Regions from separate parts of the Streptomyces sp. NPDC059906 genome, predicted to be linked through region 2. Evidence: riboswitches for the same ligand, from Rfam matches in the RefSeq annotation. Region 2 holds a riboswitch; the other holds the start of a gene.
The links. A riboswitch is a leader RNA that binds a small molecule or an ion and turns the genes downstream of it on or off. The one in region 2 is predicted to bind cyclic di-AMP.

Region 1 (3,199 bases), on a different contig from region 2:
TTGTGCGGGCCGAAGGGGTTGCCCTCGGGGACATCGAAGGGGGGCATCGGATGCTGCCTCGCTTTCGTGCTCGCCATGTGCGCCGTGCGCGCCGTGTGCGCCACGTGATCGGTGTGCGTCGCGTGACACGTGGTCGGGCCACACGTTACGGGTGACGTGCCGCTGTTGGGCAGTGCGACCGAAGGCGGCGGGGCCCGGGACGCGATCTTGGCGCCTGCGGGTGGTTGGCGTGCCATGTCGCTGCCAACCGGGACACAGGCCCTGAACCGGCTTTAGCCGATGATGTGTCAGGATTCGGACATCATCGGGCGTCCTCGGGCAACCCCGTGCGGGTTCGAACGCACTCGCTACGCCCTCGTTCGGAAGCGGTCACGGGTGAGTCGGACGGGTGCGGTGTCCGTATTCTCTGATCATGGACCGCACCGCGTATTCACTCGTCGCCACCGACCTGGACGGCACGCTGCTCCGAGGCGACGACACCGTCTCCGACCGGTCGCTGGCCGCGCTGGCGGGGGCCGCCGGGGCCGGGGCGCGGCACCTGGTGGTGACGGGGCGGCCGGCACCCCGGGTGCGCCCCCTGCTCGACCGGCTCGGCCGCACGGGGCTCGCGGTGTGCGGACAGGGCGCGCAGGTGTACGACGCCGGCGCGCACCGGATGCTGTGGTCGGTCACCCTGGACCGGGAGCTGGCCGAGACCGCGCTCGGCAAGATCGAGGCCGAGGTGGGCCAGGTGTACGCGGCCGTGGACCAGGACGGCGTCGACGGGCTGACGCTCATCGAGCCGGGCTACCTGATGCCCCACCCGACACTGCCCGCGGTGCGCGTCGAGCGGCGTGCGCAGCTGTGGTCCACGCCGATCAGCAAGGTGCTGCTGCGCCACCCCGAGCTGACCGACGACGAACTGGCGGCGACGGCGCGCGCGGTGGTCGGTTCCCTCGCGACGGTCACCATGTCGGGGCCCGGCACGGTGGAGCTCCAGCCCTGCGGCATCACCAAGGCCACCGGTCTGGCGCTGGCCGCCGAGCACCTGGGCCTGGAGCGGCGGCGGACGATCGCCTTCGGGGACATGCCCAACGACATCCCGATGTTCCAGTGGGCGGCCCACGGTGTCGCCATGGCCGGCGCCCATCCCGAACTCAAGGCGGTGGCCGACGAGGTCACCACGACGAACGAGGACGACGGCGTGGCCGTCGTCCTCGAGCGGATCTTCGGTACCTCTTAGGCGAGGTTCGGGGGGCGTACGGCTCAGTACGCGCTGAAGACGTTGTCCATCGAGCCGTAGCGGTCGGCCGCGTAGTTGCAGGCGGCGGTGATGTTGGCGACCGGGTCGTACGGGTCCCAGGAGGTGCCGGGCACGTGGTACGCCTGGAAGGTCGGGTCGATCACCTGGAGCAGACCCTTGGACGGGGTGCCGTTGATGGCGTTGATGTCCCAGTTGTTGATGGCGAGCGGGTTGCCGGAGGACTCACGCATGATGTTGCGGTGAATGCCCTCGTAGGTCCCGGGGATGCCGTGCTGGGCCATGATGTCGAGCGACTCGCGGATCCAGCCGTCGAGGTTGTCCGGGTAGGCCGTGGCCGCCGTGGTGGCGGTCGTGGCGGTCGTGGCGGCGGCCGGGGTGGCCGCGGAGGCGGTGGTGGCGCCGATGAGTGGCAGCGCGAGCACCGCGGCACCGGTGCCGGCCACGGCGAGCTTGCGGGCGAGGCGGCTGGTGCGGGCGTGACGGTTCTGACCGTTGGCAGACATGCGGTGTCCCTCTCCTTACGCCTACGAGGTGAGCTGTCGGGTTCGGGCGGGGAGGTGCCCGGCCGTGCCCTGACGGGTACGGCTTCACCCCGAGCCGCTCCGGTGGTGACCGGTGCGGCGACTTACCTGGGTCCCCCGCTCCTGCCTGCGAGTTTGTTGGGTGGATGACTGTGCGACGGGCGGTGGCAGGATTCGGCGTCCACCCGACAGGCCGGGAACGTATGCGAGAGCACATGTCCGGAACAAGTGCAGGAATCACCCAACGTGCCTGTTGACCTTGTTCTGAGGCCTATGAGGCTCTTGATCCTTTGCTGCTGCCAATCCCCAACTGGCTTGCGGGGCAAAGGGAGGGCACAGGTTCCGGCCGGGTTGCCCGCAGGTTGCCCGGAGTGAGCCAACTCACTGGCTTCAACAAGCACGGCAAATGGGGCATTAACCCCAACTGGGAGCCAACCGGCCGCGGGTGGGGACGGCTTCGGGTGTCGAGCGGGGAGGGGTGGGAAGCGGGGGAGGGGAGGGGGTGGAGAAGGGGTGGAAGCAAGGAGGGGGCGGGCGTCTCGATCGGGTGACGTTCTGGAAGTGCGGGCCGTTGGGAGGAGTGATGGGATCTTCGGTGGCGGCTCCGGCCCGTTCGCCCTCCGGCTCCGGCTCGTCCCCTCTGGCGATATCAATCAAAATCTGCTCATATCACCTGATCAAAAACATACCGTTCATGATCCGATACCGACCAGCCTGTAACGGTGGGCGCTAGCGGTGATCGAAACGTGACCGGATACGCTGACTTGAGTGGTGGCAGCGACCTATCGACAAACCAGGTAATCGCCAGTAGACACCAGCAGACAGGAGACCCCTCGTGACCGTCGTCGGGCCGTTCGGGCTGAGCGTGCGGGACCAGGCTCTGGAAGCCGATGTCCAGGCCGGATTGGTTGCTGTCGAGGAAGGGTTGCTTGAGGCAACCAAAAGCGAGGTGCCGTTCATCACGGAGGCCGCCCAGCACCTGGTGCGGGCCGGCGGGAAACGGTTCCGGCCGCTGCTGGTGATGCTCTCGGCCCAGTTCGGAGACCGCTACGCCCCCGGGATCGTGCCCTCGGCCGTGGTCGTGGAGCTGACCCACCTCGCCACGCTGTACCACGACGACGTGATGGACGAGGCCGCCGTGCGGCGCGGGGTGCCCAGCGCGAACACCCGCTGGGACAACTCGGTCGCCGTCCTCACCGGCGACTTCCTGTTCGCCCGCGCCTCCCAGATCCTCGCCGACCTCGGCCCCGAGGCGGTCCGCGTCCAGGCCCTCGCCTTCGAACGGCTGGTCACCGGCCAGATCCTGGAGACGGCCGGCCCGCAGGACGGCCGCGACCCGGTCGACCACTACCTGGACGTGCTGGGCGGCAAGACGGGCTCCCTGGTGGCGGTCTCCTGCCGGTTCGGCGCGATGATGTCCGGCGCTGACGAGACG
Region 2 (3,199 bases):
GGAGAAGCTCCCGCGCGCCCTGTGGGTGCGACTGATCATCTACATCGCCCTGGGGCACGTCTTCGGCGGCTTCCTCTACCTGCTGTTCGAGGTGGGCGCCAAGTAGCGCCGTCCGCGGGCGGGTGGCTCAGTCCAGCATCCGCTCGCGCAGCCGCTCCCGGGTCCCGGCAGTGAGCCGCAGGCCCTGCTCCAGGTAGGCGTCGACGCCGCCCCAGGTCTCCTCGACGGTCTCGAAGGCCGCCGCCAGGTACTCGGCGCGCGCGTCGAACAGGGGACTGAGCAGCTCCATGACCTCGGGGGAGTAGGCCGAGGCCGCGGAACCGCTGCGGCGCACCTTGTAGCGGCGGTGCGCGGCGTTCGACTTCAGGTAGTCCTCGACGACGGCCTCGCGCTCGACGCCCAGGGCGAGCAGGGTGACGGCGATCGACAGGCCCGCGCGGTCCTTTCCGGCGGCGCAGTGCATCAGGGCCGGGACGCTGTCCTCGGCGAGCGCGTGCAGGATGCGGGAGTGCTCCGCAGTGCGCTCCGTGACGATCGCGCGGTAGGAGCCGATCATCCGGTCCGCGCCCTTGCCGTCGGCCAGGATCTCGCGCAGCTGGTCGAGGTCGCCGTCACGGACCATCTTCCAGAACTCGGCGCCGTCGGCCGGGTCGCTCAGCGGCAGGTTCACATTGCGCACGCCCGGCAGGTCGACGTCCGGGCCCTCGAGCTTCTGGTCGGCCGCGTTGCGGAAGTCGAAGATCGTGTGCAGGCCCAGCGAGGCCAGGAACGCGGCGTCCTCCCCGGTGGCGTGAGCCAGGTGACCGCTGCGGAACAGCACCCCCTGCCGCACCCGCCGCCCGTCCACGGTGGGCAGTCCGCCCACGTCCCGGAAGTTGCGCACACCGGTCAGCTCGGGTTCGGTCGACGGGACCTGCTGCGTCACGGGGGCTCCTCCCACTCCGCCCCGCCGCCGCTGCTCGCCGACGGGCTCCACCAGACGATACGGCATCACCTGGGCGCGAAATGGCGCCCCGAGGGATATTCCGAGCCGATAAGAGCCTTCTGTCCGAATTGGTGCCTTAATAGCAACTGGCCCTGAAATGGCGGAAGGTGAATGCGAGGCGCGTGAGCAGCGTCATATCCGTGACCGTGCGTTGCCCGTCATGTTCACGTAATTCAACTGTTTCTCAAGGGGCTTTAGGCAAAAGCGCGCGGCGGAAATCGACGCAGGGTTACCGGATATTCCCGTAAAGGATCAATCGGAACACCCGCCGGGGGAACCCCTCGCTTGTCCGTGTGCGTCTTGGTCCCTTACGTTCACCACCGATCCGGACGGACGCCTAATCCTGCCGCCGACCGGAGCCCGCACTCATCGACCACCCGTACACGGCAGGAGCGGGGGACCCACAGGTAGAACTGCCTGTTCCGGTTCCCGGAACGGCTTGGGGTAAAGCCGCGTTCTGCGCGGCCGGGCATCTCCAGCCCGCACCCGACAGCTCACCTCGCAGGCGCCGGAGAGGAATTCGCCATGCCCGCGAAGGGTAAGCACCGCCGTACCAGGGCCATGCGCCTGACCCGCACCATCGCCGTCGCCGGAACCGGCGGCGCCGCGCTCGCGCTCCCGCTGATGGGTGCCGCCGCCGCCAACGCCGCTCCCGCGCACTCCGTTTCCGAGCAGGCCGCGCAGTCCGTTCCGGCCTCGGCCAAGAAGGCCGCCGCCGAGAAGAACTCCGACTCGCGCACCTACACCGTGAAGAGCGGCGACTACCTTTCGAAGATCGCCGACGAGCAGGACGTCGACGGCGGCTGGAAGAAGCTCTACACGGACAACCGCGAGGCCGTCGGTTCCGACCCGTCGCTGATCCACCCCGGCCTGAAGCTCTCGATCGGCGGCCAGGCCGCCAAGTCGTCGGCGCCGTCCTCCGCGCAGTCGCAGAAGCCCGCGCAGAAGTCCGCCGAGAAGCCCGCCGAGAAGCCCGCCGAGAAGTCCGCCGCCGCGAAGCCGGCCCAGAAGTCGGCGGACGCCGAGAAGGCCTCCTCCTCGGACACCGGCAGCCAGTCCACGGGCACCACCAGCGGCTACACCTCCCCCGTCGCGGGCGGCACCGTCGGCACCCCGTACCACCAGTCCGGCAGCATGTGGTCCAGCGGCTACCACACCGGCACCGACTTCGTCGTCCCGACCGGCACCTCCCTCAAGGCCGTCGGCGCGGGCACCGTCGTCTCCGCCGGCTGGGGCGGCGCGTACGGCAACCAGGTCGTCATCCAGCTCGCCGACGGCCACTACGCCCAGTACGCTCACCTCTCCTCGCTCTCCGTCTCCGCCGGTCAGTCGGTGACGGCGGGTCAGCAGGTCGGCCTCTCGGGTGCCACCGGCAACGTGACCGGCCCGCACCTGCACTTCGAGATCCGCACCACGCCGGACTACGGCTCGGACATCGACCCGCTGGCATTCCTGCGCTCGCACGGCGTCTCCGTCTGACGACCGGTTCCGCGCGGCCCCCGCGCCCCGAAGGCCGGACCCCGATCCCCGGGTCCGGCCTTCGGCGTGTCCGGACCCCGGTGTGCGCGCCGTGCAGGGCCCTCGCGTATTCCGGAATTGACGAATACTTTAGGCGTGGCCTTTCTCACCGCCCGTCAATCCCGCCCTACGGTCGCGTAGGTCACATTCCAAGGTGAATCATGGGCCGATGTGGCAGACGATTCGAAGAGTGACAGCAGAGCAGTGATCGGGTCGTACGTGGCGGTGGGGGACAGCTTCACCGAGGGCGTCGGCGACCCCGGCCCCGACGGGGCGTTCGTCGGCTGGGCCGACCGGCTGGCCGTACTGCTCGCGGACCGGCGCCCCGAGGGCGACTTCACGTACACGAACCTCGCCGTGCGCGGCAGGCTCCTCGACCAGATCGTGGCGGAGCAGGTACCGCGGGTCGTCGGACTCGCGCCGGACCTCGTCTCGTTCGCGGCGGGCGGCAACGACATCATCCGGCCCGGCACCGATCCCGACGAGGTCGCCGAGCGGTTCGAGCTGGCGGTGGCCGCGCTGACCGCCGCGGCCGGAACCGTCCTGGTGACCACCGGGTTCGACACCCGTGGGGTGCCGGTCCTCAAGCACCTGCGCGGCAAGATCGCCACGTACAACGGGCACGTCCGCGCCGTCGCCGACCGCTACGGCTGCCCGGTGCTCGACCTGTGGTCGCTGCGGAGCGTCCAGGACCGC

Region 1: it holds a riboswitch for cyclic di-AMP, as region 2 does, so the genes downstream of both, ACFV9J_RS01210 (transglycosylase SLT domain-containing protein) here and ACFV9J_RS14945 (peptidoglycan DD-metalloendopeptidase family protein) in region 2, are expected to answer to the same signal.

The regions. Positions count from the first base shown of each region.
Region 1 covers NZ_JBHWKU010000001.1:248,609-251,807, forward strand. Annotated here, with positions in the region: gene fahA (fumarylacetoacetase) at 1-47, opposite strand, end outside; gene ACFV9J_RS01205 (HAD family hydrolase) at 413-1,222, shown strand; gene ACFV9J_RS01210 (transglycosylase SLT domain-containing protein) at 1,246-1,746, opposite strand; cyclic di-AMP (ydaO/yuaA leader) riboswitch at 1,751-1,919, opposite strand; gene ACFV9J_RS01215 (polyprenyl synthetase family protein) at 2,600-3,199, shown strand, end outside.
Region 2 covers NZ_JBHWKU010000008.1:22,275-25,473, reverse strand. Annotated here, with positions in the region: gene ACFV9J_RS14955 (DUF6126 family protein) at 1-106, shown strand, start outside; gene ACFV9J_RS14950 (tyrosine-protein phosphatase) at 128-925, opposite strand; cyclic di-AMP (ydaO/yuaA leader) riboswitch at 1,350-1,506, shown strand; gene ACFV9J_RS14945 (peptidoglycan DD-metalloendopeptidase family protein) at 1,511-2,464, shown strand; gene ACFV9J_RS14940 (SGNH/GDSL hydrolase family protein) at 2,708-3,199, shown strand, end outside.